DNA from 3 places in the Fictibacillus sp. b24 genome. Region 1 is predicted to be linked to each of the others. Evidence: riboswitches for the same ligand, from Rfam matches in the RefSeq annotation. Region 1 holds a riboswitch; each other region holds the start of a gene.
What was found. Region 1 has a riboswitch for cyclic di-GMP ahead of QUF49_RS12710 (GGDEF domain-containing protein). Riboswitches for the same ligand answer to the same signal wherever they lie in the genome.
Positions count from the first base shown of each region.

Region 2: another riboswitch for cyclic di-GMP. It lies ahead of QUF49_RS02475 (anti-repressor SinI family protein); the one in region 1 lies ahead of QUF49_RS12710 (GGDEF domain-containing protein).
Region 3: another riboswitch for cyclic di-GMP. It lies ahead of QUF49_RS02320 (hypothetical protein); the one in region 1 lies ahead of QUF49_RS12710 (GGDEF domain-containing protein).

Region 1 is NZ_JAUCES010000005.1:2,466,531-2,477,151, reverse strand. Features, by position in the region: gene QUF49_RS12760 (GNAT family N-acetyltransferase) at 1-29, shown strand, start outside; gene QUF49_RS12755 (hypothetical protein) at 104-337, shown strand; gene QUF49_RS12750 (MDR family MFS transporter) at 450-2,066, opposite strand; gene QUF49_RS12745 (MarR family winged helix-turn-helix transcriptional regulator) at 2,138-2,575, opposite strand; gene QUF49_RS12740 (hypothetical protein) at 3,004-3,132, shown strand; gene QUF49_RS12735 (N-acetylmuramoyl-L-alanine amidase) at 3,175-3,831, shown strand; gene QUF49_RS12730 (DUF2243 domain-containing protein) at 3,828-4,190, opposite strand; gene QUF49_RS12725 (STAS domain-containing protein) at 4,324-5,154, shown strand; gene QUF49_RS12720 (hypothetical protein) at 5,477-5,836, shown strand; gene QUF49_RS12715 (serine/threonine protein kinase) at 5,933-6,580, shown strand; cyclic di-GMP riboswitch class I at 6,659-6,748, shown strand; gene QUF49_RS12710 (GGDEF domain-containing protein) at 7,068-8,012, shown strand; gene QUF49_RS12705 (GGDEF domain-containing protein) at 8,103-9,176, shown strand; gene QUF49_RS12700 (hypothetical protein) at 9,667-9,822, shown strand; gene addB (helicase-exonuclease AddAB subunit AddB) at 10,113-10,621, shown strand, end outside.
Region 2 is NZ_JAUCES010000005.1:457,024-467,644, reverse strand. Features, by position in the region: gene QUF49_RS02505 (zinc ribbon domain-containing protein) at 1-808, opposite strand, end outside; gene QUF49_RS02500 (hypothetical protein) at 878-2,284, opposite strand; gene QUF49_RS02495 (zinc ribbon domain-containing protein) at 2,494-2,979, opposite strand; gene QUF49_RS02490 (hypothetical protein) at 3,380-3,805, opposite strand; gene QUF49_RS02485 (hypothetical protein) at 4,343-4,708, opposite strand; gene QUF49_RS02480 (NAD(P)H-dependent flavin oxidoreductase) at 5,069-6,043, opposite strand; cyclic di-GMP riboswitch class I at 6,253-6,339, shown strand; gene QUF49_RS02475 (anti-repressor SinI family protein) at 6,369-6,512, shown strand; gene QUF49_RS02470 (helix-turn-helix domain-containing protein) at 6,603-6,923, shown strand; gene QUF49_RS02465 (STAS domain-containing protein) at 7,116-8,159, shown strand; gene QUF49_RS02460 (hypothetical protein) at 8,998-9,300, shown strand; gene QUF49_RS02455 (NlpC/P60 family protein) at 9,360-10,013, opposite strand; gene QUF49_RS02450 (ABC transporter ATP-binding protein) at 10,214-10,621, opposite strand, start outside.
Region 3 is NZ_JAUCES010000005.1:433,721-444,341, forward strand. Features, by position in the region: gene QUF49_RS02300 (transposase) at 28-588, opposite strand; gene QUF49_RS02305 (spore coat protein) at 1,015-1,605, shown strand; gene QUF49_RS02310 (YhdT family protein) at 1,791-2,084, shown strand; gene panF (sodium/pantothenate symporter) at 2,081-3,520, shown strand; cyclic di-GMP riboswitch class II at 3,744-3,826, shown strand; gene QUF49_RS02320 (hypothetical protein) at 3,860-4,348, shown strand; gene QUF49_RS02325 (YdcF family protein) at 4,435-5,169, shown strand; gene QUF49_RS02330 (PadR family transcriptional regulator) at 5,504-5,836, shown strand; gene QUF49_RS02335 (HAAS domain-containing protein) at 5,776-6,597, shown strand; gene QUF49_RS02340 (ATP-binding protein) at 6,799-7,683, shown strand; gene QUF49_RS02345 (nitric oxide reductase activation protein NorD) at 7,746-9,677, shown strand; gene QUF49_RS02350 (hypothetical protein) at 9,900-10,115, opposite strand; gene QUF49_RS02355 (hypothetical protein) at 10,283-10,573, shown strand; gene QUF49_RS02360 (sulfite oxidase-like oxidoreductase) at 10,606-10,621, opposite strand, start outside.

The sequences.
Region 1 (10,621 bases):
CAGAACAGCAAACAACGCTTGTGAAATAAAAAGTCTGTGTTTTCTAAGAGGTGGTTGAACTGCGAGGGTTAATATGCTCGCCAGGGAAGATTTATGCTCGTTCATGAAAATTTGTGCTCGTTCAGCGGCATTTATGCTCGCTGAACGAGCGATTCCCAAGATTTACGAGCGATTCCCAAGATTTACGAGCGATTCCCAAGATTTACGAGCGATTCCCAAGATTTACGAGCGATTCCCAAGATTTACGAGCGATTCCCAAGATTTACGAGCGATTCCCAAGATTTACGAGCGATTCCCAAGATTTACGAGCGATTCCCAAGATTTACGAGCGACCTGAAACGCAACCAACCACGCCCAAAACCAATAAAAATTACAAAATGGCTAACAAAAAAGACGGCTGGGAAACGAATCAATCATTCGCCCCTGCCGTCTTTTGCTTTATGCTTTAACTACCCCAGCTTTCGCTCAGCTGCTTGTTCATTCGATTCGGTTTTCTCTTCATTAGACGTTCGTAGCGGAATTTCTTTTAAGAAAAAGAAGGTGAGCAAGAACGCTGATCCAATCACGATAGCGCCAGTTAAGAAAACGCCGTTTAATGCATAGCTTAGTGACTCACGCAATATTCCTAAGACTTGTTTAATAAGGCCGAGTGACTCAGGTGGCAACGCGCTAAACTTTTCTAGTACCGCACCTTGATTTAACAGAACCTGTGGATTTGCCAGCTCTTTTATCTGCTCACCCATCTGAGGTGTAATGTTAGGTGTAGATACCATTAGTTTTTGAGATTCTTTGTTAAAATGGTCAGCTAGTGAATTGTTCATAACACTTCCCATGATCGAAACACCAATTGTACCGCCTAATTGTCTGAATAGCTGTACGGATGAAGTTGCAACACCTAAGTATTTATGTTCGATCGCATTTTGTACAGTCAGTGTAAAGATAGGGAAAGCGATACCTAGTCCTGAACCAACTAAGATCATGTTAAGGATGGCTGTTGTATTTGTCGTCTCGGTATCCATAAAATGCATGCTCGTCATACCGCTTACCATAATGAACAGCCCAAGCATCGCAAGTTTTTTGTACTTTCCAGTCTTCGTTACAATCTGTCCGCTTATCGTACTTCCAGCAACCATGGCAAGCGTAAGAGGCATCATCACAAATCCGGATTTTGTTGCAGATGTACCCATTACGCCTTGAATGAAGAAAGGCATATACATAATCGATCCAAACATACCTGCTCCTAAAAAGAAGCCGATAATGTTAGAAACTGTAAACACTTTATTCTTAAACATATCAAGAGGAAGAACAGGGCTAGAGACTCGTTTTTCTGTACGGATAAACAAGAAGAAAGCCACAATGGTTACTGAAAATAATCCGATGATCTCAGGGGATATCCAGTCGTATTGATTGCCTGCCCAAGTAAAAGAAAGCAGAAGGGGGACCATCGTAAGTGTTAATAGAAGAGACCCTGTGTAATCAATGGACTCTTTTTCTTTTCTTTGTACAGACGGAAATAAAAAATAGATAGCTGCAAAAGCAACTAGACCGAACGGAAGGAAAATCCAGAACACCCAATGCCAATGAAAGTGATCAACAATATATCCTCCTAATGTGGGCCCGAACACACTCGCTAATCCGAACACGCTGCTCATGATTCCTTGCCATTTGCCTCGTTCGCGAGGAGGGAACAGGTCACCAACAGCTGTAAAAGCGGTTGACATGATCATTCCGCCGCCAAGCCCTTGTATACCTCGATATGCAATAAGCTCAAGAATGCTTCTAGATACTCCACATAACAGCGATCCAATTGTAAAAACACCAATTCCTAAAAGGATAAAAGGCTTTCTGCCATATATGTCAGACAGTTTTCCGACGAGGATGGCCGTAATGCTGGAAGTGAGCATGAAAATTGTAAATACCCAGCTGTAGTATTCAATTCCGCCAAGATCAGCAATGATTTTAGGCAAGGACGTTCCAACAATTGTTTGGTTTAAAGCAGCAAACAGCATAGCCGCCATGATGGAAAGCATAATAATGACTTTCCGTCGCATTTCTAGATGTTCCATTTATATTCCTCCTATTCATGTGATAAATAGTTAATAAAGTGAAGTAATTTCAAAAAGCAAAACTGCTTTAATTAATCCAGCAGTTTTGTTGAAGAAGCTATCATGCGTTTCATGTCTTCATCAGTCAGGTTAGCAAACTTTTTTTCTAAATACTTATTTTTAATTTCATCCATTTTTTTAGCGATTTCTTTACCGTCTTCTGTAATTTCCAGATATACGATTCTGCGGTCTGAATCTGAACGAACACGCTGAATATAGTTTTTTACAACAAGGCGGTCTGTAACTGCGGTAATATGGCTTGACGATACCTTTAATTCATTGGCAATTTCAGATGCCATTAAAGGACTCTGGTTATATAGAGTCTGCAGTACAGCAAATTCGTTGCTTGGAATATAATCCGAATACACTTCGTTCAGACCTTTTCGTAACGTACGGAAAAGTCTTCGTAAACTCATTTCAAGTTCGCGTTCTAATTCATTTCTTCCTTGGGATTGCCCTCTATTCTCCATTTTAACACCCTTGCTTTTTGTTTCTTCTATTAGTATATGATAATTTATATTTAATAAGAAAGAAAGTAAAAGGTTTGAGGGGAAGTTTATGATGAAGAATTCAACGTTGTTTTTTGTGCTTTTAGGATTTGGTTTCTTAATCGGAGCTGCATATTGGGTTTGGGCGATCACAACGCAATCACCACCTGGAGGAATGTAAAAAGTTGTTTTATCTTACGCTGTGCTTTTGAAAGTGGTGGGTTTCCGCTCTAGGTGACTTCTCTTCATGGGGCGGGTGAGCCTCGTACGGTAGGACTTTCGCCACCTTGCGCATTTTACAACTTTTCAATGGTGAAAGCTACAGATGTAAAAGTCTTTTGGAAACGCTCTTTTCTAAAAGATTGTTGCTTTCAAATGTTATCTTCTATGATTGTTGATTGAAGTGTAAGATGCGAGACTCCTGCGGGACAGGCGGGCAGGTGAGACACTTAAAAGTGAAACGAACGAATGTGGCTCACCGCCCAGTGGAAAATAACCAAAAAATAACGAGCCGCTTATGGCTCTTTTTTTGTGTTTAAAAACATTTATAAAGTAGGTGTAAAATTTCTGGAGGTGTAAAGATGAAAGAAAAATACAAAATTACTAATCAATTTATTAAAAATGAATGGAAGCAGCGTCCAGGCGGGAATCGCATTCCTAAATATGCTGTAGCTCATGATACAGGTAACGCTGGTTCAACAGCTCGGCAAAACTATAACTATTTCAATAGCAAGCACTTAGAAGCATCTGCCCATGTTTTCATTGATGATAAACAAATTCTTGTAATCATTCCGTTGAATGAAAAAGCATGGCACGTACGTTCTGATGTCTCTGATGCAAACGAATGGGGAATAGGGGTCGAACTTTGCTACGGTGGTGCTATTCAATTTCAAGAAGCATACAAACGGTATGTTTGGTTTTTTGCTTATTTATGCGAAATGTATCAATGGGACCCAGATCGTCATATTAAAGGCCACTTTCAACTGGACCCAAAACGGCGAACAGATCCGTTGAATTGTTTTCATCAATATAGTAAGACGTTTCCTTTCTTTATTGAGGATATAAAATATGAACAAAAGAAACGAACCGTCAATACAGAAGCATTTAATGAGACCATAACATCATCTGGAAAGCTTTTTAAAGTGCAGATCGGGGCATTCTCTTCTCGGGAAAACGCAGAAAAGCTTGCATTGAAAGCGAAAGCAGCGGGGTTTGCTGTTCATATTGATTACATTTAAACCACTATTTTCTCTTTTTTCCACGTATAGTACACAAGTGCGATTCCGATCAAAACAAACAGAGGTTCAAGAAGATTTGCTTCAGGACCGCTGGTAATACGATGTAATTGAAACACCCAGTGAAACAAGATGTTATCTACCGTTAAAAACAAGCCGATCGCAGCTAAAAATCCATGAAAAAATGATGTGCTGTAGCGTTTGAAGATATACAACAGAATCAGAAATAAAATGAAAACTCCTAAAAATACTGCTCCAATTCGTTCGCCTGCTGTCACAGCTTTAAGCTCCCAGGCAAAAGCTCTAATTGACCAGTGAGACATAACAAATAGACCGAATAAAAAGCCGAACCAAATCTTCATAGTAGCTCCTTCCTAAACTATCAACAATTTACGACATGTTTTTTGTGAAAATAGGTTTTATATCCATTTAATAATGGTATATAAGTAGGAGGTATGCAATAATTTTTTGTTTATATAGGGGGATATAGATAAAATGGAGCGCCAATTGAAAGAATTGGGGAAAAAGATCATTGAAAGTAAATATGATCTGGCGAAGAAGATTGATGAGGTTCGAGTACAGCATGGTGAAAATCCGCCCGTTCTAACAGATTTTGTGAAAGAACTTCGTGGAGAATTATTCACATATTTTGGAGAAGCACTATATGAAGATTTTAAAACCAGCGAAGAACGGTTTATCAAGTGGGGAAGGAAGAATGGCGAACTTGCGGTTGAGTATGAAGTGCCTTTAGATACCGCACTAAACAGTACGAGATTTTATCGGATCGTGCTGTGGGACTTTATCCGAAACGAGATTAACAATGAAAAGTTTTCAGCCGATACTGTTTTAAAAGCAGCGTCAATCATTGATCCGTTTTTAGATGAAACCGTTCATGCTTTTAGTGTAGCTTATGTAGAAAACAATAACAGAGTACTCGGATTGGCCCGAGAAGCCATTGAAGAACTCTCTGTTCCAGTAGTTAGACTGACGAGATCCGTCGCTGTTCTTCCTCTTGTTGGAACGATTGATACTCACCGATCTAAGTTAATTATGGAAACATCACTTCAGAAATGTATGGAACTAGAAGTTGAGCATCTGTTTATCGATCTGTCTGGAGTACCAGTCATCGATACGATGGTAGCTCATAACTTATTTAAAGTGATTAATTCACTTAAGCTCCTCGGTGTAAAAGTTACGTTAAGCGGTATGCGGCCTGAATTAGCGCAGACGGTAGTATCATTGGGGATCAGTTTCGAAGGGTTTTCCATTGCGGGTAACTTGTATCAAGAGCTAGAGGCAATGGGAATCGGTCTTCAAACCAAATAAAAATCTAAAATACCTATCTTTTATTAGATAGGTATTTTTTTCTTGTATAAAAAGAACGTTTGTTCGCATATAATAAATAAAAAAGGAGGTTGCTTCATGACTAGCATGTTTTTAAGATGCATCCAGGAAAGGACTGCGGTGGAGATGATTTACCTTTCGCGAAAAGGGAATATTTCTCACCGAATGATCATTCCATACTCACTTCACGGAGACATAATTAAGGGCTACTGTTCAGTTAGAAAAGAAATCCGAACTTTTCACATAAGAAATATATTATCTGTACAATTTCGTTTTTCGCCTTCTTAAGATTGGAGGAATTGTCGTGCAATACGGAAGCGAAGAAGAGCGTTCGCTCATTGAGAAATTTGTGATGTATCCGATTTTACTCACAGTGTTTAATCGGGACCTGCAAATTATTAACGGCTCTCCATTAAAGTTGAGGCAGCCATATGTCGCATTAATCGAACAGATTATGAATCAAATTAGTAAAGATCTATATGATGTTAGAGTTGAACTCCGAAAAAGAAGAATAAAGGTGATGGATGGCAGGCGTGAAGCAGATATTACTGAATACGAGATCTTCATTAGAGGGTACCGTGAAATTATGCGATTCCCGAACGTTCATTTGAAGAACAAAGCCGAAACGCTTATGCTCTCCTACCTTCATGTAACAGCGGAATAAGCCAGAACACATTCAGGTTTCCTTTTTCATGCCAACTGTATACAATGAATGCAGAAACATATGATGATAGTAGACCATTAGAAATTGAGGATCCGAATGGAACATTTTATTCAGCTTGCCAGACAATTGAACAGTGAAATCATGATTGAGAGCCAAAGTCCGTTTGATCCGGTATGTCCGGTAAATACACCACATCCTTGGCAGATGCTAGGCTGCGGTAATTACGCGGCTGTTTTTTTACATCCAGAATATCCCGATTATGTCGTGAAAATTTATGGCAGGGACGAACACGGTCTGCTGGATGAGAAGAAAGTATACGAACGTTTAGGCGATCATCCCGGGTTTTCTGTTTGTTATTACACGGAAAGTAGGTTCTTGATTTTAAAACGAATCCAAGGTATTACGCTTTATGACTGTGTGCATAAAGGAATTAAAATACCTGAACATGTGATTTTTGATATTGATCAAGCCTTAAGTTATGCAACGGAAAAGGGATTGCAGCCTAGCGATGTACATGGGAAGAATGTGATGATTTCGGGTAATAGAGGAATTATTGTGGATGTATCTGATTTTTATAAAAAGGAAGATTGCCGCAAATGGAAAGACTTGCGTAAAGCGTATTTTAAGTTTTACAAAAAGACACTTTACCATTTCCCTGTAAAAATTCCTTATTTTGTTTTAAATGTTGTACGGGTAGGGTATAGGTACTATAGGATGTTAAAAATTTCTAAAGACTACAAATAATAGGATGAAATACCCATATAAAACACTGGCTAAAATTACCTATATAGTATATAATATCTATAAATCAATAGAAACCTTTGTTATTAAGGGCAAACCAGTTGAAAAGCTGGGACGCAAAGCTATGGGCCTAAAGTATGGTGAGACATGCAATGGCAGCCGGTTGCCAAAGGGAAGCGGACTAATGTTTCGATAGCTGTTGGATCTGGGAGGTATATTCTTAAGAGATGTGTATTTATTGTAAATACATGACCACTTAGGAACAAAACTGACAAAGAGATTCAATGTCTATCAACATTGTATTAATGCTTGAGAGGCAAGAAGGTCGAGGAAGTGAAGTTCAGAGGAGCGGAATGTATACGAATACATGAGCACCGGATGAACAAAACTGACAAAGAGATTCGATGCCTATCAACTTTAATTAAAGCCATTCCCTTTTTGGGTAATGGCTTTTTGTATGTAATTTTTCAGGATTTGAGGGGTTGCAGAAATGGAAAACTTCCAACTAGACTTGCGCACACTCAAAAGAAACTTGTTTTCAAAATTTATGGAGTCTATTCCAACCATGATACATACTCACAAAGAGCATCTCGGACAATATGATGACTTTCATACGTTTCTGAACGGTTTTGTTGAGCAATACGAAAAAATATTAGTGAAGTTTTTACGGGGTATCGTTCATGCGGTTTTTTTGCCGGAAAAACGTTTTGAATTATTTTTAAAACAAGCTGAACAAAAGGCTTTTCGGTCTGGTATTCATTTTTTAAGACATCAGCGTATTCCGCATCAGACACTTGCTTGCTTTACTAATAGCGTCAGTGAATCTGTTCTGCAGCAAGTAAAAAAAGAAGCAAAAAATGAATCGCATGTTGTTCAACTTTTCATGTTGGACAGATGGAACCGTATATCACATCGGTCAGTTACTGGATTCTTAAGCGGTTTTTCAGCAGAGCAATTTAAAGATTTGAAAGAAATAAGTATTCGTGACCCGTTGACCAACCTTTATAACCGTCGCTACTTCTATGACTGTTTGGAAAAAGAGCTAAAGAAAGCGCACAAACTTAAACTGCCGTTAACACTCGTTATGTTTGATATTAATAACTTTAAACTGATAAACGATGAGTATGGGCATCTTGCTGGAGATGAGATCCTTCAACAGATCGCTGAGCTTTCAAAACGCTTAAAATTGTTTTCCGGATTTAGATTTGGAGGAGATGAATTTGTATTTCTTCTACCGGGAATTTCAGAAGCGGAAGCGTATATCCTTGTTGAAAAGATAGAGAGTCAATTGATGAGTTGGAACAATTCTATTTCACTCGCTTACGGTGCAATAGAACTTCTTGCAGATGCATGTGAAAACATTGATTATTATCTTCAACTGGCTGACGAACGAATGTATACGAACAAACGAGAAGTGAAAACGTGCGAAACGTAAGAAAAATATGATGAAAATTGATTTATGTAAAATACAGGAACCGTGTGCTATAATTTCCTAATATAGCATAGCGTGAAGGAAGATGACTACATGAGAGAATGGTTTGTAATAACGGAACACCGGTCTGAAAACATATCTTCTTTATTGCGGTGGTTCTTTTTAGTTCTTTGCATCCCTATATTTTACTATCCTCCTATTTCAAATGTATTGAACTATGAAACAGATACGTTTCCATTGCTATTGGCGATCGGAATACTATATATGACCTCAACGCAAATCGTATTACATAAATGCCATGAAAAATCCGTGTACTACCGATTTTTTACAAGGGGTGGCATTGTTTTTGACTATATAGCTTATGCTTGGCTCATGCAGCTGTCTGGAGGAGCAGAAAGTCCGTTTGTTTCAGTCGGTTATTTAATTGTCATTCATGCAGCTCTTTATTGGAGATTGAAGGGAGCTTTCCTTTTAGGAGCAGCAATTTTTAGTACCCTGATGTTCTTTTTTATAACAGACAGTGGCTATCAGGACACTATGGCTTCCTTTGAATTTTTTATGAAGAGTTGTTTCTTGTGGCTGATTGCATTATATGGCGGTATCATCGCATCTAAAGAAAGACAGCACTATCTTGAGAAAAACATGTATCAGCTTCAATCCGAACAAGACTATTTAACAGGGTTGCTTAACCACAGAAAGTTTCAAGAAGATGTATTAGAAAAAACAAAACAAAATAAGCCTTTCACTCTTGTCCTTTGTGACATTGACCGATTCAAAAATTTTAACGATCAGCATGGCCACTTGATTGGAGATGAAGTGCTAAAGCTCGTGGGAGCAACCTTTAAACGGTATATCTCTATTAAAGACGGTGAAGCTTATCGGTATGGCGGTGAAGAATTTGCGTGGATTTTGCATACAGCTAGCCAACATGAAGTGAAAAAGATGATTGAATCCATCAATAGTCACTTAAAGCGATTTCCTTATACCATCGGAAACGAACCGTTACCAGTAACATTGAGTTATGGTATAGCTATTTATAAAACGGGTGAAAAGCCTGCCGAAATGATCCAAAGAGCCGATATGCTTTTATATGAAGCAAAGTCATCAGGAAGAAACACGTTAAAACTGGATACCATCAAAATGGAGGAAAATCAGCTAATGATGTAGCGGTTTTCCTTTTTTATTTTGGCTCATTTTAAAGGGTTAGTACTATGAAATAAAGCCAAGAAGCAGTTGATTTCCGTTTCAGGTGCTCGCTTTCCGCGGGGCAGGCGGTGAGCCACATTCGTATGTTTCACATTAAGTGTCTCACCTGCCTACCTGTCCCGCAGGAGTCTCGCACCTTCCACTACAATCAACTTTTCAACGAAGCAACAATCGTTTAGAAAAGGCTAGAAAGTAATTATTCGCATGTACCTCAGAGTGTTCATATTAAAGAATTCATTGTTACTTTTGAAAGTTGATCTCCGTTTCAGGTGCTCGCTTTCCGCGAAGCAGAGGGTGAGCCACATTCGTATGTTTTCACTCTCGAGTGTCTGACCTGTCTAGTTGCAGTGGCTTACCCCTCCAGGTCAAAAGTTAAATGGTCCGTCATGAGCAAAGTGCGCTTTGCTAGCCCATCCACCTTTTGCTCATCATCACTTAAAACTTTATATGTATGATTTTGCTGGATGGCCCGCTTGTCGGCGCTGAACTTTTTGAACTGTCTGTTTGTCCCGTAGAAGTCGGCAATATTAAGCTACAACCAACTTATGAACTTCCAACTAGCAACAATCCTAAAATATTGTTGCTTAAGACATCACTGACAAGTTGATTGTAGTGTAAGACGCGAGACTCCTGGGGGATCAGTGTGACAGGTGAGACACCTAAGGGCGCATAGCGCCGAGGTGGCTCACCGCGCACCTCCCGGAAAGCGAGCGTCTGAAACGGAGATCAACCACTTCCAGAGCAACTATGTAGTCACACAAAAACATTTCTTTTAAGAAAGCTATCCTTTAAATACCAGCTGTAAGTACTCGTTTTTGAGGATAGGAGCCTTTGCCGTCCTACTAGATTATGAGATAATAGAAACAGAATATATGTACGGAACAGGGGATGAACAAAATGAGTTTGCAATATATCTTGGGACGATCCGGCAGCGGAAAGTCCCACTCTGTCTTTATGGAGATTCAAAGAAAACTTAAAGAGAATCCATCCGGAAATCCAATCATCTATCTAGTTCCAGATCAGATGACCTTTCAATCAGAATACAAGCTTGCATCCACCCATGGATTATCTGGTATGATGCGTGCGCAAGTGTTTAGTTTTTCGAGACTTGCTTGGCGTGTTCTTGGTGAGACCGGGGGCATGACAAGAATGCATATCACCTCAACAGGCATAAGAATGATGCTTCGGAAAATTATTGAACACAAAAGAGAAGAACTGAAAATATTTAAAAAAGCATCAGAACAAAGCGGATTTTACGAACTGCTTGAGCTCATGACAACAGAGCTGAAACGTTATTGTGTGAGTTCAGAAGACCTTACGTGGAACGCGGAAACGCTCACTGCCTTAGGTCAAAAAGAGAATAACAAGAAGGTGCTTCAAGACAAACTTTCAGATCTCAGCATCAT
Region 2 (10,621 bases), 2.0 Mb from region 1:
CATAGTTGGAGGAGAAGGTAATGTATTTTCCTTCTAACGTTAGATCGGCCTGTAATACTTGATTTTCTGCCTTTGAAAAATCCAACTTCACTTTTTCTTCCAATGTACTGTACTTTCCTTTGTAAACGACTTTTATCTCATGCTCACCTGGGAGAATGGATGGAATGTTAAGGTATTCGTCTTTCATTACGGTTCCTCTGCTATCTCCATTAAGATAGACAATAGAGTCGTCAAAGTTTGAAGCCACTTTCACCTTATAAGCTTTTGCTTCTATTACATATCTATCAAATATGAACCACGTTTTACCGTCTTTTCTTATATGGAATAGCTCGTTTTTAAACTTCTCATTGTTTGTTGATGTGCTATTCTCGAGATTTTCTCCCTGCTTTTTGAGTTCATTAATCGAATCGGAAAAAAGTTTATTGTTTTTGTTTAAATAATCCATATAGGTTTTTGTTGTTTCTATATCTAGATTCACATCTGTTTGACCGAGGTTAATCGCTTGCATGACACGCTCAACGTCATTATTTTCTACAGCATGAACAAATTCCGCAATAACCGCTTCTGGCCCAGTTTGTTTTTTGCCAAACAGATAACCCCCGTATCCGCTCATCATTAGAAATAACACGACTATAACGAGGATATACATTCCTTTTTTCTTCTTATTTGCTTTTTTCTCAGGAGTCCTACCCTTATTTTCAACTCTTAATTCCACATGTTTCTGCTCTACAGCATGCTTCGTTCCACATTCTGAACAGAATTCTTGGTCCATGCTTAACTGATGTCCGCATTCTATGCAAAACTTCATACTTATCCTCTCTTTCTTTTCCCAACAAAACAAACGAACTATTTTAAAGTTCGCTTGTTTCCTGAGCGATTAAGTTTGCTTCAGTCTTGCAAGATAACCACCCGCATATGCTAATACTGTTGCTAGGATGAAACTAAACACAAAGGCCGGTATGATATTAAACCCTATAAACAGTTCCATCTTCCCCATATCAAATTCTGCATCGGCTGATACAGCTGCTCCAATCTTTGTGATCGCTACGAAAAACGATAGCAAGAGAGAGTATGTGAAACTAAAAATTAGGATATTTCTCATATTCATGCCAGATTGCAGTGCTATTCTGTACCCTGCATATATAAAAAGCACGACCAAAATAACGATGCTTGGATATAGCACGGTCTCAATATTTATCACTTCATCAAAAAAACTTTGAATGATATTAATCGCTGGTGAACCGGAAGCCTTTTCATCTAATCCGCCTAATAGCGAATAATTCATGGAAAATTCTTCACCATCACCAGACACTTGCAGCAATAAGCTTGGAAAGTTAAGCAGATTCCACATATACAAACCTGCTTGTGCGCAAAAGACTATGAGTATCCCCCATTGAATATTTTCAAGGTCGTCAGTTTTCACAAGCGCTGCTATTAGTGCAACCACACCCATGATCACTACGCCGCGAAAGAACGTCCCAATTCCTTGATGAATGGATTCACCATAACGGTATGAATGGGATAGATTTCCGAAGCTTTTAAAAGACCCTGGCTGAACAAGTGCGCCTAATCCTGCAAAAAGGGTACCAAGCACAAACCCATTAACAAGTGCACCAAGGAAAGAATAGTTATTATCAATTTCAATTGCTATCTTCGCAAACTCCTCGTCGATCTTTGCATCATAAGAAAAGCCGCTAAATAGTGTAGCTAATGCCAATAGAAGTCCGTATACTGCACCTAGGATGGCTGCGGCTTTTAATCGCTGTGATATCGTATCGGCTGCATTTTTTTTAGCATAAAACAAACCTCCTGCAAACAGAGCAAGAAATGGAACGATCAATAGGATGAAAGTGCCTGTCGCTGTTTTAATATTCATGCCTACATCAAATTCATCGTCCTCAAAGCCACTGCTGCCTTCTACACTTGCAGAAACCTTTGAGTCTACCATGTTCGACAATAGCACGTAATCGGATGCACCGATAAAAGGATCTGGTTTAGTCACATCTGTTTCATTCTCTAGCTCTTCAAAAACACTATCTAAACTATAGGAGTTAATCCCTTCACTTTTTAGGAACTCGTTTATTTGATCAGAAGCGATTTGATTAAGTAGCACTGAAAACGCAATCAAAATTAGGAATGATAAAAATGCTCCGAGTGCTGCAGTTTTTACTTGTTTTGAATGGACCACAGCAGTTGTTTTTTTATCTTTAATTCTGGAAAGTCCTATCGAATTTATGACATTTTCTGCTGATTGAACCATGTCTTTTTTATATGTAAATCTCAATTGGTTCTTTCCGCATGAATGACAATAATTTGAGGAAGATTGCCCTGATGCACCACATGAGGAACAGTAGCTCGAGTTCTTTTTTGTAAGTGAACCATTCTTATTTTTTGCACGATGCAACTTGACACCATCTTTAATGCAATAATTAATAGCATCATTGTTTAGATGACCACAGCTGTTGCAATACATTCTGATTCCTCCTTCTGCTATCAAATCTTATTGCCGCAGCACCCACAATAATGCGAATCGCCTGGATTCAACTCTTTACACGTATCACACTTAAGCGTGTAATCATCCTGTTGGTCTTTGTTACGACTTTCTACTTTCTGTCCACATCCTCCACAAAACTTGGCATTTGCATTTAAGTGTACCCCGCATTCACATGTAAGGTCGGTTTCCGTTTTGGCATTCATCTCATTTATGGTTTTGTTGGTTTCATACATTAGACGATCTTGGTCAAGAATAGCCTGGGCTAAGCCTGTTAAACCTGCAAGAGTAATTTCTTCTTTTCTCAGCAATTCATATGTTTGTTCACCAAGAGCAACAATTAACTCAAGACGTTTGGCAGCTGCTTCTGCAGAATTTTTCTTTAACTGTGCAACCTCCTGCGCTGTTGCAAGCTTTTGTTTCCCTTGTTGTAAACTTCCTTGGATTTTAGTAAGTCCATCCCCTATTTTCGCTTGTAAATCGGACATAAAAATCCTCCCCTTTCCATTGTTTCACCGACTTTACATGGGTCGGTAGATTTTAACCAAGACTTTAGTATGATTATGTATTAAGTTGGTAAAAAATGTATGAAAATTCTTATGCGAAAAGTGTCAAGATGTGGCTCACTATATGTCAGCGTAAGACAAAATTAAAAAAGCTTGCAGTAAATGAAATGCAAGCTCTTCTTTGTTTAACTATTTATTTCAGACTAAGAATTAAATTTGGGCATCATCCATATCTTCGGGAAGATCGATGAAAAATTTGAACGATGCAGTATATAGTTAATACTATAACGGACAGCTAAACATATAGAACTTTTATAATTGTTTTCAACATAAAAAATTCCGCAGACCTATATACGCCTGCGGAATGATAGAAATTATTTTATTAACGTGCAGTTTTTCTAAACTTGAACACGAATCCGATGACGAATGAAACAATCGTCATGATAAATAGTGCTGTAGTAATGGTAGTAACACCAGCATTGATGTTTAGTGCGTGATAAACTTGGGCACAGATTCCAAATGGAATAGCGAAGAACAAGAATACCATACCGAAAACTGCATTTTTTGCATTATAGAGTTCCGTTTTATGCGCAACGTCTAAAATTTTCAAACTTAAAATCCAAAACGTACTCGTTATTGACCAGAATAGAAGTATAGAAGAAATAAATGAAGTTGATGTTAATCCCATAATTCGCTCGAAGAACAAATTAATATTTCCCCATACCATGACTGTTTGATAAAGCCCCAATGCGAATAGTGCTGCTAAGAAGATAAAAGCAAATCCAAACCCTGAAATAGTATGTTTCATCCCCAAATATACTCTCCTTCCCTAATTCCAATAAAACGAAACCTGATTTTCAAATTATTTTACTATATTTTTCAGAGAATTTAAACCCTTTTGTACACTTTCAATAAATTTCATGTTACTAAATCTATTTCTATACGAAGGAGATGTTTATTGATTGAGTTCATTTTTTATTACCAATGACCCTTTGAATACGTTTATATTTAAGTATGGATCAGGGCATTAAATTTAAAATTTGATGTGTTACTTATCCTAAATTTTAAGTTCCGTTAATCAACAAAAGTTGGTGGATAAATTAAGGCATAAAAAAGACCAGACATAATCTGGTCGTATTTAATGTTATTTGCATATCTATAGTTCTATTTCATCTGCTAAAAAGCTTACAAATTTCGATTTACTCCCCAAAAGAGAACCCGTGATTCTCTGGAATATTTATTTCTATACATCGCAAAAAAGCTTTAGCCTCACCAAATGAGTTCATTTTGAACTAAAAAAAGATAACTCGTAATCTATCGGAGTTATCTTTTTTGTTTTTTTGTTTTAAGAGAAAATTTTCTCTTTTTTATTCATGATTAGATCAAGGTTGCTCTGTAATAACGCAGCTTTCTTTAAGATTCCTTCTTCAAATTGTTCAATTGTTGTTTGATCGCCATTACTTTTAACTGGCTCAACATCAATAATATCTTCTAACTGCAAGCGAGCAGATGAATCACCTTGCTCTAACTTTCTCATGAAAATAAATGTATCCATATCTCGATAATTTAGTTCAATTTCAATTTCTATTTGGTCATTTGTATATAAGAAGGTTGTCTTCCAGCTCCCATCTGTATCGACCGGTTCAGAAAATCCATAGTCTTGTATTAAGTAGTTAAAACTTTCTTCCGTAATGGATGAGAATAAATTCATGGTAACACCTCCAATTTTAATGGCTGAACATACATTTGTATTATTGTAATGAAGTCCTTATAGTTTACACGGTTTATTCACATAAAGATAATACTTATTACTTTCGCTCTCTACGTGTGTACTCCTCTTTCATATGAAAATTAGATAATAAAAAGTTATTAGGAAAGGACACGGCATATGCCGTGTCCTTTCCTGGTGGACGAATGTGTTGTTTTTGTATTTGTTTGGGGTCAGACCCCACATGTCCAAATTGGTATCAACCTTCAAATTGAATACAATCACACTCACAAAATCCATTTTCATCCAAATTCACGTTTATCCACAGGGAATTTGGGGGATTAGTTCTAAAGGACTAAGACTCTATTTAATTAGTATGTTCTCTTCTTTTATTTGCAATGCCTGGTGATACTCAGCCTTCAAGTCACCTACAACTTCTTTTATAGAAGAGATTTTCTTAACACTTCCAACACCTTGTCCCGCTGACCAAATATCTTTCCAAGCTTTTGCTTTTGATTCAGAGAATGAAAGGTCTATGGAATCCTTTTTCATCATGTTTTCTACATCAAATCCTGCCTTTTGTAATGAAGGAAGCAGATAATTTCCTTTTATTCCACTGATCGCGTCTGTATAAACAAGATCTTCAAGTGTAGAGTTGATCAACATCTGACGGTATTCTTCACTTGCGGAAGATTCTTGTGTCGCGATAAATCGCGTTCCCATATACACGAGGTCGGCTCCAAGAATTTTTGCGGCAAGGATCTCCTCACCTGTAGAAATTGCTCCAGCTAGAATCGTCATTCCATCCCAGAATTCTTTTACGGCTTTTAAGAATGCAAATGGATTTAACGTACCACCATGACCACCAGCACCACTGCATACTAGTATCAGCCCGTCAATGCCAGTTTTTGCAGCTTTTCTTGCATGATCCAGTGAGATAACATCTGAAAATACAAGGCCACCATAGTCGTGAACGATTTTGGCTACATCACTTGGGTTTCCTAATGACGTAATGACAATGGGCGGCTCATACTTTTTAATGAGTTTTAAATCTTCTTCAAAACGCTTGTTGGTACGGTGAACGATTAAGTTTACTCCCCACGGCGCAATTTTGGCAGATGGGTCTTCATTTTTTGATGTTTGAAGCACTTCTGAAATGTGCTTCATCCAATTTTCTAAAAGATCGGAGGTTCTTGCGTTCAACAAAGGAAAGGTTCCTATAATACCATTTTTACAGCTCTCAATGACCATTTCTGGACTTGAAACTAAAAACATGGGGGCATTGATGACGGGTAAACTGAGTTGATTCGACAAATCTAAAGGTAATTTATTCGACAATCTGTTTCATCCTTTCCGTATCCTTGGTTTGTTTCAGTTAAGTTCTAGGAAATATCTTCAACATAAGCCCCATCATTCCTTTAAATTTGTTTTTAGGGGGTAAACAAAATTTTATAATATTACATTTATGTTACAGTCATTTTCTGACAACATTTTCTTATCTGCTTGTATATAATCAATTTGTGTTAGGAACTTATACCTACTTATCCTTCAGTAAAGGGCAAACATTCTCGAAAGAAGTGGGCGCAAAGCCACGGGTCTAAGGCTAAGATAGCTATGATCGCCGGGTTACCTGGATAACATATACTTTCTGGAGGGATTTTTAGTGGAAAATACTTTGACATTGGATCACGAGTGGATTGAGCTAATGAAAGAAGCAAGAGATCAGGGTTTCACTAAAGAAGAGATTATTCGTTTTTTACAGAATCCCCAGCTGATTGCAACAGAATACGTTGCACAAGAAAATTAAGTAGTAAACAGGTCACAGAATTTATTTACTTCCCTATTGTTGAAAGATATAATAAAGGCAAATTACTACTTAAAATGGGGATTGCAAATGATGATTGGTGAACGTGTAAAAAAATACCGCACTGAAAAAGGGCTCTCCATTACAGCTTTAGCTGATAAAGCAGGGGTAGCAAAGTCTTATATAAGTGCACTAGAACGAAATATCCAACAGAATCCGTCTATTCAGCTTCTTGAAAAGATTGCAGATGTGCTGAATATATCTGTAGATCACTTAATCAAACAGGAAGTTGATACACAAAGCCTAGATCAAGAATGGGCCAACCTAGTAAAAGAAGCTATGGGTTCTGGTGTAAGCAAAGAGCAGTTCAAAGAGTTTTTAGAGTTTAATAAATGGAAAAACAAACAAAGCTAACCACCTGATTGTAATCAGGTGGTTTTTACGTGTAGTTATGATTTTTTTGGTGTCTGCGTGGAATGGACAAAATGAGGGTTTGTCTTTGTTTGGGGTCAGACCCCCTTTGTCGAAAATATATGTTTTAAGATTAATTAAATAGGGTAAATGAATTGGGTGTCTATTATTTTTTTGCCTATGGAGGATTTGTTTATGAATCAGACGCCGAATGAATTATTGAAATCTCAAACCAGTATTGATATTAATGGTTCATCTTTTCTTTGGGACACAGAAAAAGGTATTTTTAAATTTGAAGGCGCCGACGTTTTGCTGTTTTGGACTGATTCAGCGTTCAAGGTATTTCTGGACTCAATTGAAGAGATTACTGGCGAAGGAACGGCAGACCTTGTTTTTGAGACAGCTGGCTATCGTACTGGACTTGTCGTAAGCGATTTTTATAAAAAATCAATGGTTTCTATAGAAACATCTTTTGAATCATTGCCCAACATTTATGCTTCTGCTGGTTGGGGAAAAACGTTTATTGATGTAGATGTGGAAAAGAAAGAAGCGGTTATTACCATCTCTAATGGATGGGAAACAAAAGTTAAGAAGGCACAAAACAGCACGCGTATGGGCCGATTCTTACCTGGTCATTGGGCTGGCGTATTTACAGGTCTGTTTGATACAAACATGTGGTACGAAGTTTTGGAGCATGATCTTACCTCTGACTTTCTAAAAATACGAATAACAGAGTCAAATATTACGCCAAAAGATAATATTCGTGAACTTGTTCAGCGTGAAGAACAAAATGAGATCATGAAGCTTGAAGCAATGGTTGAAAATCGCACGCGCGAGTTAACTGACCTTATTCGCGAGATTTCTTCGCCTATTATTCCAGTAACCGATAATATCGTGGTTATCCCGCTGATCGGTAAATATAATGAATTGCGTTCCAAAGATATGCTGGAACACACTCTTACTTCTCTACCGCAACATCGCGCTAAATTTGTAATCCTGGATTTAACCGGTATAAAGTCCATAGATTCAGAGATGGTAGATATGCTGAATAAGCTCGTATCCTCTGCCCGGTTGTTCGGTATGGAGACGTTGTTAGTAGGTATCTCACCAGAATTGAGTATGGAAGTAACAAAACACCAATATTCCATTGGGGAAAGTACATATTTTAGAAACCTGAAGCATGCCATTCATTTTGCTTTTGCTAAGGAAGGTATGTTCATTCAGGAACCTAAAAAATAGATTCAAGCCACACCGTGATAGTTGCGGCGTGGCTTTTTTTTTGGTTCTCATGGGCAATTTCTCTTGTGTCTATGTGGAAAGAACATATTTGTAATTTTTGTCTTTGTGTGGGGTCAGACCCCGGGTCTGACCCCACACACCACATGTCCCCATTTTTTTCAAACCCCCATCATTCGTCTAAGCAACTTGTCTCCATCTACATATGATATACAGAAACCGAATTCAGATAGGAAATCGGTATCAATTTGTGAGGTGAACGTTTAATGTGTTACAAGTGCGGTAACTTCGACCACTGCAAGTATAAGAAAGAGAAGAAGAAGTCTTGGAAGAAAGAAGAGAAAAAGCATGATCACAAGTGTGAATCTTCTTCATCTTCATCCTCCTCTTCCTCTTCAAGCTCTAAGGTCTTGAAGTGCAAGAAAGTTAAAAAGAAAAAGCATCATTGCTGCTGCGATCCTTGGGCAAGAATCTTGTTCTGGGGTTGTTAGTTAAAATAAATAGTAGCCCAGTCACTTGGGCTGCTATTTTCTTTATGATTAACTTTTTAGTGAGCTTCACTCTGAAATTCCTCTGATATATCTTTTATTCAAAAACAATCCCAATATAAATTAAACATGCAAAAATATAGTTAAAAGCACCGTATTACAACCGATAAAAGATAAAAAGGATATATATTTATAGAGTTCAACAAAAACAATATCAGTAGTTATTAAAATTTTTGTATAATATTCGTTTGCCCAATACCTAACCCGTACTTTATATAATATTCACCATAATTAACATGGCTAGCTATAGTAATCGCTATTTACACTTACTTTTAACGACGGAGGTATTTTTTATGAGTAATCAAGTTGGAGTAAAGTTTACCTATTACCGGAATGGGACAACCATATCCCGAATGACAGACTTTGAAGATATGCAAGAAGTTATCAATCATGGTTTAGAAAGTGTCGCATTAGATTGTATACAAGAGGTATTCTGCACAACGGGGCTTGATTTAAATCAGTTATCTTACCCACATACCGCTACTCGCTTTTGTTTCTTTTCAGAGTTAAGTTATGACGCGGATCAAACAATTACCGAGGGCAAGAGAAAAACAGTATTAAATAATAGAAGTAAAAAGAGAGATTTGGTTTATTAATTCATATCATAGACATAAAAAAGAGGAGTGACCTAACAAAAGGTCATCCTCTTTTTCGATTATAAGCGTTTCGTCCCGTAATAACGTGGTCCCCAATATGAATTGTTCATATCAGCGATTGTTACACCCGTTGATGATCCAGCGTGTATGAACTTCCCGTTCCCAATATAGATTCCCATGTGTGAAGCGCCTGGCTCGTACGTTTCAAAGAATACAAGGTCACCTACAGCTTGTGTTGATACTTTATAACCTGTATTTGCCCACATATCTTTAACTGTACGTGGCAGCGTAATGTTGTGCGAGTTTTTAAATACATAGTTGATGTATCCTGAACAGTCAAAACCAGATGGTGTTGTTCCGCCCCATTTGTAAGGAGTGCCTTGATAACGTTTTGCGTATTCTACTAAATAGGAGTTGTTAACGTTATAGACTCCTAGTTTGTTAAACGTGTTGCGACCAGCGATACCGTCAGCTGTTAAGCCCTTAGCACGCTGAAAACTTACTACGGCACTCTTTGTGTAGGATCCATAATACGATGTATATGAACCGCTATATGTAAAGTATCCTTTATCGCGCAATATTGATTGTAATGTTTTTACATCTGAATGCGTCATTGTTGGACGAAGTGTTTGATCTCCGATATTTGCAAATGCCTGAAGTGGCGACAATAATAAAGTTGCTCCTAAAACTGATGTTGCTATCCATTTTTTCATTATTTATCCCTAACCCCTTTAATTTTCCAAGTAATCTATTATTATCCTACTATATAAAAAAGAGGTTGTGTTTTACGGTTGAGTTACGGAAAATAGGAATTTGGTCCATCTTGTCAAACTAAGTCGAATGAGCTTTATTTGATATTTTAAAATAAAAAAAGGATTACTCTCACTTATGAGAATAATCCTTTGCCAAATTTTTAACCCACTATCTCCCCAAGCGTCTCCGCAAAATTCTTTGATTGCGCAATCGACCCAAACTGCCTTACTTTTTGTTTGGATCCGTAAAACAGCAGCTCACCTTCTTTTAAAATTAAAAAGGAGGTGCATAATGTTTCAAGCTCTTGCGCGTCGTGGCTGGAATATAGGATGGTCTTCCCTTCCATTCCAAGCTCGCGCAAATCATTCACGATTTCCTGTTTTGCAGAGATATCTATTCCTACTGTTGGTTCGTCCAAAATCAAAATCTCCGGGTCATGCAGCATCGCGATCAAGATGTTAAGTTTTCGCTGATTACCGCCAGACAGATGCTTCACTTTTTTATCCAAATGCTCAGCAAGCCGCCATTCTTCACAACGTTTCATCCATCTTTCTTCAGATGAATTGTT
Region 3 (10,621 bases), 2.0 Mb from region 1:
TTGATAGAGTGTAATTTTACATCCGATTTACAGCTCAACTGCTGGTGATATCTTACTTTCTACGTAATCTCGATATTGAGTTTTTGAATCTTGAAAAAGTCCAAGGATGGTTGAGGTGTCTACGAAAGGGCATACCGACTGGGTCACATAATATCGGTAACTGCTCCAAGGGTATTCGAGAGGAAACATAACAAGGTCTGCGGCCACAGGGTTTAAATGAATGTAACGGCTCGTATCTAGAAGGTACGAACGTTCTTCGATCAATTCTGCTCCGTAGCGTCCTTGAAATACATGACCAGTTAATTCATATTTTTTGTTGAAGTACATGGCATACGTTTCATTTAGTTCTTTCATGAATTCTCCAGGTGGGGACTTGCTGCACAAAATTTGAAGGTGCGTATGGTTTGTCATGAGGCAATAAGAGAAGAGCTCGACAGCGTGCTTTTTAACACAGTGACTTAAGATCTTTAAGTAGCGATGGAAATCGAGATGGGAATAAAATAGAGGTTCCCTGCGGTTTCCGCGAGTCGTCACGTGATAAACAGCATCAGGGTACCAAATGCGGGGTGATCTAGGAATAATTTTCACCTCCTTTCAGTTGTACTTCTATTCAGTTGTACTTCTATTATACTTGCTGATAGCCGTATGTGGGAAATGGGGACTGGCCCCAAACAATTTATTTCCCTTATTGTTTTTGAGTAAAACCCCACAAGGAAGTGGGAATGCAATCGGTTCGAATCACTCCTTTTCGCAAAGTTATACATTTTCCGAAACAAAATCCACAATGTTTTTGTCGAAAGTACAGCCTTTATAGCACTTCTTATCAAATTTCCCCGGAAATTTTTCCGATAAATTAGCTCGAAAATGAATATCTACCTTATATCTACACAAAATAACCCCGTATTTTATTTAACGGAGGTATACATATTGAATCCAAATCAACCGAATCAACCCAACCTGAATCAAAACCAGCAGCCAGCAGCAACTAACAGTCCCGAATTCATCCATCAAAACATGCAGACTGGTCAAGTACCTGCTCAGCTCAATCATGGCGGTCACGAGATGTTTGATGTTCATGAAATGCTGAGTGGCATAGTTTCTACATTAAATCTATACACGATGTGCCGTGGCCACGTGCAGGATCCCGAATTGAAAACAATGCTGAACAGCCATTATCAGCATATTTCAAGAGAATACAATGCTTGTGTGCAGGCTTTTCAAACAGGAACAAATCCAGCTCACAAAACAGAGTCTTATATGATGAAGCAAGACAATGACTTTGTATACGGATTAAAACCAGCGCAGCCTAAAAAACCAATTCAAGGTGTGACCGAATTAAATGATGAGTCTGTTTCATCCCTCATCCTAGGAACATTAAAGTCCAATGCATCGTTACGAGCGATGGCGACCTTAGAAGTTACCAATCCGGTGATGAGACGTGTTTTAGCAGACGGAATCCCGAACTGGATAGAGATGGCTTATGAGCTGTCAATTTGGCAAAATAAGCATCATTATTATCAAGTTCCACAGCTCAACCAACAGGATATGACGAGCATGCTGAACGCTTATGCCCCATCACAACAGACACAACCACCGCTTCAATAACTCTATAATCATATAAAACGAGCTCCTTAAAAAAGGGGCTCGTTTTATATTGTCACGAAAACAGGGATATCATGAGTAGGAATAGAAGAATTCTTTAAAGTCGAAAGAACTCGACAAGGTGAATTGAATTTGCCATAGTAATGAGTGGACTTATTTTACGTATTGAACTCCAGGGGGGGTAAAAAATGAAAAAGCGTATCGACTGGCGATACAGAGTATCAAATAAAGAAGCCATTATGGGTACTGTGCTCGCTATCTTAAACTTTATCTGGTGGTATGCGTTTGCTTACGGTCTAGGTGGACGCCCTGTTAAAGAATACACATACATACTCGGATTTCCTGCATGGTTTTTTTACAGTTGTATTGTAGGATTTGTAGTTTTTACTGTTTTGGTATATATCATGGTGAAGTTCTTTTTCAAAGAAGTTCCGTTTGATACAGAAGATTCAGAGCCAAAAGAGGAGGGCGATGTTCGATGAACTGGGATGTGATCCTTCCTTTAGCGTTCTTTTTGATCCTTGTTTTTCTAGTTGGTATTTACACCTCCCGTCATATAAAAAGTGGACCTTCTTTTTTACAAGATTATTTTTTAGCAGGCAGAGAACTTGGCGGCTTTGTGCTCGCTATGACGATGGTTGCCACTTATGGCAGTGCTTCAAGCTTTATTGGAGGTCCCGGTGCTGCTTATCAATTAGGGCTTGGCTGGGTATTGCTCGCTATGGCGCAGCTTGTGACAGGTTATTTTACACTAGCCGTCCTCGGAAAAAAGTTTGCGATAGTGGCTCGTAAGATTAACGCAGTTACGCTTATTGATTTTCTAAAAGCGCGTTATGAAAGCAAGTGGGTCGTCATATTGTCAGCGTTAAGCATTGTTATCTTCTTGTTTTCAGCGATGGCTGCCCAATGGGTGGGCGGAGGAAGGCTAATCGAGTCGTTCACCGGGTTATCCTATACAACAGCCCTATTTATCTTTTCGGGTTCTGTCCTCGTTTATGTTATTGCAGGTGGATTTCGAGCTGTCGTGATTACAGATGCGATCCAAGGCGTTGTCATGGTGATCGGGACGGTCATCATACTAGCAGGAACGATTATAGCAGGTGGCGGAATAGAGAACATTATGGGGGAATTAAGAGCGGAAAACCCAAATCTCATTTCGCCGTTCGGCTCGGATCAATCCCTTACACCTCTTTATGTTTCGTCATTTTGGATTTTGGTTGGTGTGGGTGTCGTAGGATTGCCGCAGATTTCGGTTAGAGCGATGAGCTACCGAAACGCAAAAGCCATGCATAGAGCGATGATCATCGGAACGTTCGTTGTAGGGTTTATCATGCTTGGCATGCATTTAGCGGGTGTGTTTGGAAGAGTAGTCCTCCCAGGGATCGAGGTTCCGGATAAAGTAATGCCTCTATTGGCACTCGAGGTACTGCCAGGGTGGTTGGCAGGTATTGTCTTAGCTGCGCCGCTTGCTGCTGTTATGTCAACGGTTGACTCTGTGCTACTGCTCGTCAGCTCAGCAATTATAAAGGATGTTTATATCAATTACATCAAGCCAGATGCAGAAGAGCAATTTGTAAAAAAACTAAGCTTCGGAATCACAGCTGTAGTCGGGTTAAGTGTGTTCGCGATGGCCATTCATCCGCCAGACTTGCTGATCTGGCTCAATCTCTTCGCATTCGGTGGATTAGAAGCAGCCTTCATTTGGCCAATTGTTATGGGGCTGTATTGGAAAAGAGGAAATGCCAACGGAGCGATCGCATCTATACTCGTTGGAGTAGGTTCTTATATGTATTTGCACCTGAACTACCCGAACCTATGGGGCATGCATACGGTTGTAATGCCAATCGTGCTATCCTTCTTTGCCTACATTGTGGGGAGTTTCACAAAGGGGGACAGACCCCAGACAAATACATTCTAAACGACATTGTCCACTGGAGGTGGACAATGTCGTTTTTCTTTTCTTCTCAAATGGAATTCAAAAAATGGGATTTATAATAATTACCCAAATAATTACCACCAATACAAAACCTATAATAGAATCTTTAAATAAAATCCTACTAAAATGAAAATTTAGTAATAACTTACTAAATACCCATTTACAGTGAATAGAGCTGGTGGTAATTTAGTATCAGAATATAATTAGATAGTGTGGAGCTGTGAAGGTTGTTCTGTATGTGGGCGCTTGGAACAACTGAAGCTAGTAGCGCAACCGACCGCTTTCTTTATGCGTTCTATATAAAGGAAGGGGTATTTTGTTATGGAAATCTCTCGAAAAGAAAAATTCAGTGCAAAGAAAAAGGCAACAAAGAAATGGCCTAAAATTGTTTTAGCATCAACTTTGGCATTAGGCGTGGGTTCAACATCTGCATTTGCTGCAAAGCCGGAACTTGCTGATTATCTCTACAACCAGATCGTTTCGTTCACTTACAAGCCAGAAATAGATCAAGCTCTTCAGGATGAAGAAAAGTCACTATTGAAGAATCTAAGCACAAGCATTGCTTCTATCTTCTCAGGTGCTAAACAAGAGCTAGAAGATGAGAAACAAAAGATTATAACAAACAAAAAGACTGAAATACAGTCCCACTACAACAGTGAAATGGCTGAAGTTACAAAGAAAAAAGAGGAAGCAATGACGAAAAAGAAACAAGAAATGAATGACGCTGCTACTAAGTCAACCACTGAAATAAAAGCTAACATCACAAACGAGATTGAAAAAGAGATTGAAAAAAACAAAAACACGAAATAAATTTCCAAGAGCGGAATCTTCATTCTCCGCTCTTTTTCTTTTTCTGATATCCTAGAATATAGAAATAGATGAACGGAGAGAAATCTATGAAAAAACTATTTTTAGCACTTAGTATTATTTTTCTCGTGTATGCAACGGCTATGCTCATCCAAACGACCAACATGGACATGGGTCTGGCGGTTTTCTTCCTTTTGGGTGCGCTTTTTTTCGTCATCTATTATCGACACAATATGGCAAGGCAACTTTTTCAAACCTACAAAAAAACAACCGTGACGATTATTGTCCTATGCTTACTTTTTGCTGCCACTCTAGAAACTCTTATTCTGACATCTGCTAACACTGACCCGGGGAAGGTCTCAGGAAAAATAGACTCCATCCTCGTTCTTGGCGGCGGTACAAAAAACAACCGACCTGGTGCTGTTCTTAAAGGAAGGCTAGATCAAGCACTTGCTTATGCCGAGAACCATCCGAATGTTAACTTTATCGTGAGCGGCGGGCTTGGATTCGGAAAAACAACGAGTGAGGGCACGATCATGAAAAACTATTTAGTAGAGAATGGGATTGAGCCTGAACGCATACAGATTGAAGAAAAGGCTACAAGTACGTACGAAAATCTTTTATATACGAAGGAAATGATTGGTGCCGATCATCAATTGTTAATCGTAACGAGTGATTTTCATCTTTTTCGAACAAAGATGATTGCAAAACGTGTTGGAATTGAAGCAGAGGGTCTTGGGTCACCGCTCAGAATCTCATCTGTTCCTCAGGCACACGTACGAGAATATATGGCGATCATAAAGAGTTATTTTACCGACCGTTAAAGGAATGAGGCTAACGATTATGGATAAAAGTAAGTATCATTGCTGCGCGACATGTATAAATTTCAAGCCGGAAAAAACGAGCCAAGGTATGCGATATCACTGCGTACGTCTTGGTTTTGAGACAAAACCACAGTACCAGTTCAATTGCTGGGATCCGAAACCTCATGTGGTAGAGCTTATGAAGAAAGAAAAATAAATGTTGGAATTATTTTACACAAATACCTTGCAATACAAGTTAGCTCTGCATATACTATTGGTATATCTTGTAATGCAAGACATTCTTTTTTTATTCAATACCCTTGCAATACAAGATAGTGAAAAGAGGTGCACCTATTTGTCGAACACTCAAATGTTAAAAGGGATTCTCGATGGTTGTCTTTTAGCCATTATCCAAGAAGGTGAAGTATATGGCTACGAATTAGCTGAAAAGCTGGAGACTTACGGATTTCAACAAACGAGTGAGGGGACGATCTATCCGCTTTTAATTCGTATGCAGAAAGAAGAACTCGTAACCACAACGTTAAAGAAATCAACGGCAGGACCAAGGCGAAAGTATTATTCACTTACGAAAAAAGGTGAAGAAGAGCTAGAGGCTTTTATTGAAAGATGGAGTCAGTTATCCCGCTCGGTGGATCAAATTTTAAAAAAGAAAGGAAGCGGAAAATGAATGCGCCAAAACATACGTTAACGGCAGAAAGTCAGGATTTTTTAGATAACTTAAGACTTTATTTATTCTCAAGTGGAAAAAAGGACGATGAGATAAATGAAATCGTAGAAGAATTAGAAGATCATCTGATGGAAGCGGAAAAGCGCGGCAAATCCGTTCAGCATATTGTCGGAAGCTCGCCAAAAGTATACATGGAGCAGCTATCAGAGGAGATGTCGTTTGACTTTAAATGGTTATCGTATTTTCCGGTGATCGTACTAGGGGTCTTTGCTTATGTGCTGTTAGGAGATGCCATCAGAGGCGGAGTGCAATATTCGCTTCTTCAAGTCATCGGATATCCTGTGGCATGCTTGCTTCTAACTCTGTTATATTTGAAAACCTTCAAGTTCTTAGCTAGCCGAGAGCTTTCTAAAGTAAAAAACGGCGTAATCTTTTTCTTGTTAGGAAGTTTACCGATCGCATTCTTTTTAGGGCTTTTACTGGCAAACAAAGCATACAAAACGCCATCAGTAATTGACCTAGGAACAACAGGAAATATAGTGGCAACAATACTTGCAGCTGGAATCTTTATCGGAATCGCTTTATGGAGCAAAACGTGGTTCACAATTGTCATACCTCTCATGTTGTTTGTGCCTGAATTTTTGATTGGCCTGACTTCACTTGAAAAAGAAACGAAGGGAATCATGACGTTATCGATTATGGTTGTGGTGTTCGCAACCTACTTCGCTTTCACAGTAAAAAAATCCAAGGAAACTTTATGATTCTAAATGAGAGCTGATTCCTTTTGATCAGCTTTTTTTGTGATGCAATCGCACTTGCATGTTTACATCAAACACGCCACTTGCACTGAAAAAGCTTACAATGTTACATTGTGTAAGGCTTTACACAGCGTAATAGTGGAAATACTGTTGATAGATAAGGTGATCTTGAAACAGATCATCGAAAAAGAAAGGATTTTTGATATGAATCTTCAAATTCCGATTGAAATAAAAGAAAAGCTGCAGAAAGAGGCGGCGAAACGATTAAAAAACTTACCAGATGTATATAAAGAATTGATTGGTGAGCGGGGCTACACAGCGCCTGACGCTTCCCTTATAGAAGACGCTGTGATCGCACTTGCATTAGGAAAAAATGTCCTGTTAAAGGGACCGACTGGTTCAGGTAAAACGAAGCTAGCCGAGCTACTTTCAAATGTGTTCGGACAGCCGCTTCATCAAGTGAACGCTTCTGTTGACTTAGACGCTGAAGCTCTTCTCGGCCACAAAACGTTAAGCTACAACGAGGGAAAGCAAGAGATTGAGTTCATTCCAGGACCTGTAACGAAAGCGGCAACGAACGGACACTTTCTCTACATCGATGAGATCAACATTGCAAAACCAGAAACACTCCCGATTCTAAACGGAATGCTCGACTACCGACGTACAATTGCAAATCCGTTTACTGGGGAAGTCGTAAAAGCGCAGCCTGGATTCAATGTCATTGCTGCAATTAACGAAGGGTACATCGGAACGGTGCCGCTGAATGAAGCGTTAAAAAATCGTTTCGTTGTGATCGAAGTGCCTTACATTCAAGGTGATACGTTAAAAGAAATGCTGAAAAACCAGTCTCAGCAAAAAGACGAAGACGTTCTCTCGAAGTTTGTCCAGCTTTCATCTGACCTTATCGGTCAGGCGAAAGCCGGCCATCTGTCCGAGGACGCCGCATCCATCCGCGCACTGCTGGATGCGGCCGACCTCTCCGTCTACTTGCCGGCGAAGCGCGCCATCCAGCGCGCAATCGCCGACAAGCTCGAAGATGCCCGCGAACGCGCCCTCGTTTCCAACGTGGCCGCGACGCTGTTTGCGTAAGCTGGGAAATGGGGTCTGACCCCACACAATTTATTTCCCACGACTTTGGAGGTTTTCCCTAGATGAAATTCCTAATATTTGCGGATACAAAGATCGATTCTTTTGTTCACATGCAATTGATCGATCTTTCACGCTCACTCTCAAAAGTGGATAAAATGGATGTTTCGTTCTCTTACCACTCGTACCTTGAACGAAAAAGCGGCGTCACTCACGTCAGCCAATTCTGGAACCCATACCCGCGCGACATTCAGCTGGAAGGCTGGAAATCGGACGTGTATTTGCGCAGCTACGGAACGCAATTTCATACGGATGACCACGTGATTTGGAACACGCTTCAGCAGCTCAAATCCCATCCGCACCGGGAATTTCTCAAGCAGGTCCTTCTTTTCGCGGAAGACTTCCGATTAGAACAGATCTGTACAAATGACCGGCCGGGGATGATGCATGCGTTTAAACTGCGTAAAGAAACATTCCAAGTGCACTACAATCGGGAGTATCGAAAACATATTCAGCAAAAGCGTGAACTCGACGCGCTTTTTTGTCATATCATTCTTTTAGCCAATAAACGATTTGTGACGGTTCCTCAAGAAACTCAAGCACTATACCAAGAGCTGCGACCGCTGCTCACAAAACTAACGACAGCTCAATCAACACAAGACATTGCTGCGATTATCATCCAAATGGCGGAAATCACAGTATCTTACACGGGCCTAAAAGACATGAAAACCGCTTACCGCAGTTTCAGCGATCAGCCGAAACATACAGATACAACTCATGAAAACGAACAGGATTTTGACGACCTAACACGCAACAGCGAAACAAAAACGAAGAAAACCATCACTAAAGATGATGATTCCGAAAAGGATGAAGACGATGAAGATAAAGAATCACATTCGTCCTGGCACGATGAAACATCTGACCCGCAGGATTCATTTTTACAAATGGATCTCGATCAAGGGACGAACACGGATTTATTAGGAGAAGGTGCGAGGGAGGCAGAAAGTGGAGATGCGGTGTTCGGATCGGTCCAAACGAGCGCACAGTCGACGGACAACAACGACTTCAACACCGAAAACGAACACGAAGCCGAAACCGATAATAATCAAACAGGTTCTGACTCTAACAACCACTTCCCATACGGTGAAGTAAACAAAAACGTAACCGAACATTTCGTTCCAGCGAAACCCGCAGCACCAGACGAAATTGCGCAATACGATGAATACAATCAAGAAATTGCTCCGTTCGTCTCGCAGCTCAAACAAAACTTCTTGAAAACGATGGAGCACAAGCGAACATCACCAAGAGAAGATCTGCATTTTGGAAGACTTGGGAAGAAGCTTACAAGACTAGCAACCGACAAGAACCCAAGACTTTTCCGGAAAAAACAAGAATCTCAGCATGAGCTCGACACAACGTTCACGCTGCTCGTAGACTGTTCCGCGTCCATGTTCAACAAGATGGAAGAGACGCAAAAGGGGATCGTTCTTTTTCACGAAACGTTAAAAGCCCTCAGAATTCCGCATTCTGTCGTCGGTTTTTGGGAAGATGCCGCTGATGCTACAACTAACGATCAGCCGAACTACTTTCATGAGGTGATTTCCTATCGAAATTCGCTTCATCAGTCAGGGGCATCCATCATTCAGCTCGAGCCGCAAGAAGACAATCGTGACGGCTATTCGATCCGGCGAATGGGTGAGGAGCTCACAAAACGGCCGGAGCAGCAAAAAATACTGCTCGTTTTCTCAGACGGTGAGCCAGCTGCCTTTGATTACGAAACGCACGGTGTGCTCGATACGCACGAAGCGGTTACTCGAACTCGAAAACTCGGAATCGAAACAATTGGCATGTTCATTGCGAACGGAGAGATAACGGAGGAAGAAGAGAAGCTGATGCAGAACATTTACGGACCGCAAAACGTTGTCGTACCAAGCGCGGCGGAACTTGTGGACTATCTTATGCCCGTACTGCGCAAACTGCTTTTTAAATCTTTATAACCTTGATCTTGAAAGTGGTTGATATCCGCTCCAGGTTGCTCGCTTTCCGCGGGGCAGGCGGTGAGCCACATTTGGACGTTTCACTCTTAAGTGTCTCACCTGCCCGCCTGTCCCGCAGGAGTCTCGCCCCCTTGCGCTCCAATCAACTTGCCAATGTAGAGAATTAAAAAAACACCAAAAACGCCAGGGGCATCACAACCCCAGGCGTTTTTTATGTATGTATTAATACTCCAGCAGCTTCAGCCAAGCAAAGATGACGCCAACAAACCCTGTGTAGCTAAAAATCCTGACAGACCACTCTGGTAAGGCTGTTCGAAGCAGGCTTGAGAATATGCCGACAATAATAAAAGCAGCCAGCAAAATATATATTGAAATGATATCAAACGGAATCCGTAAGGACAGCAAGTGTTCCATCGACAAATCCATCGTAAAATCCATCGCCAAACCTCCCCTAATATGGATATTATCGGTCAAAATGCCTTTACATTAAGAAAGAAACAAAAATTAGCACCCGAAATCCAGCATTCTAAACAGTTAAATCGGGCACCGGAACTAGGGCAAACGCATATTGTATGGTAGAGATCAGGGTGTGAGGAGTGAATGGTTTGAACCAGCGTGTAGTAGACGTCATTTTAGCAGAAGCAGAAGAAGAATACTTAGCGAACAATAAGGACGGTGCAACGTTTGCGGCTGAACTCGCCTTACTTGCATCAACGCTAGTAACTGCCGGTGATTTCCTGGCAACTTTTAGTGCTGCCATCGCGCTAAAACAAATCTACATCGATCAAGCGCAAGCTCAAAAAGACCAACAAGAACAAGAAGCGCAGATGAAAGAAATTCAAGACCAGTTAACTGCACTCAAAAACGAAATCAAAATGCTAAGGGGGAAAAGGTAGCTTTACTTTTCCCTTAACTTTTTTCCTGAAGATCAATCATACTCTTTT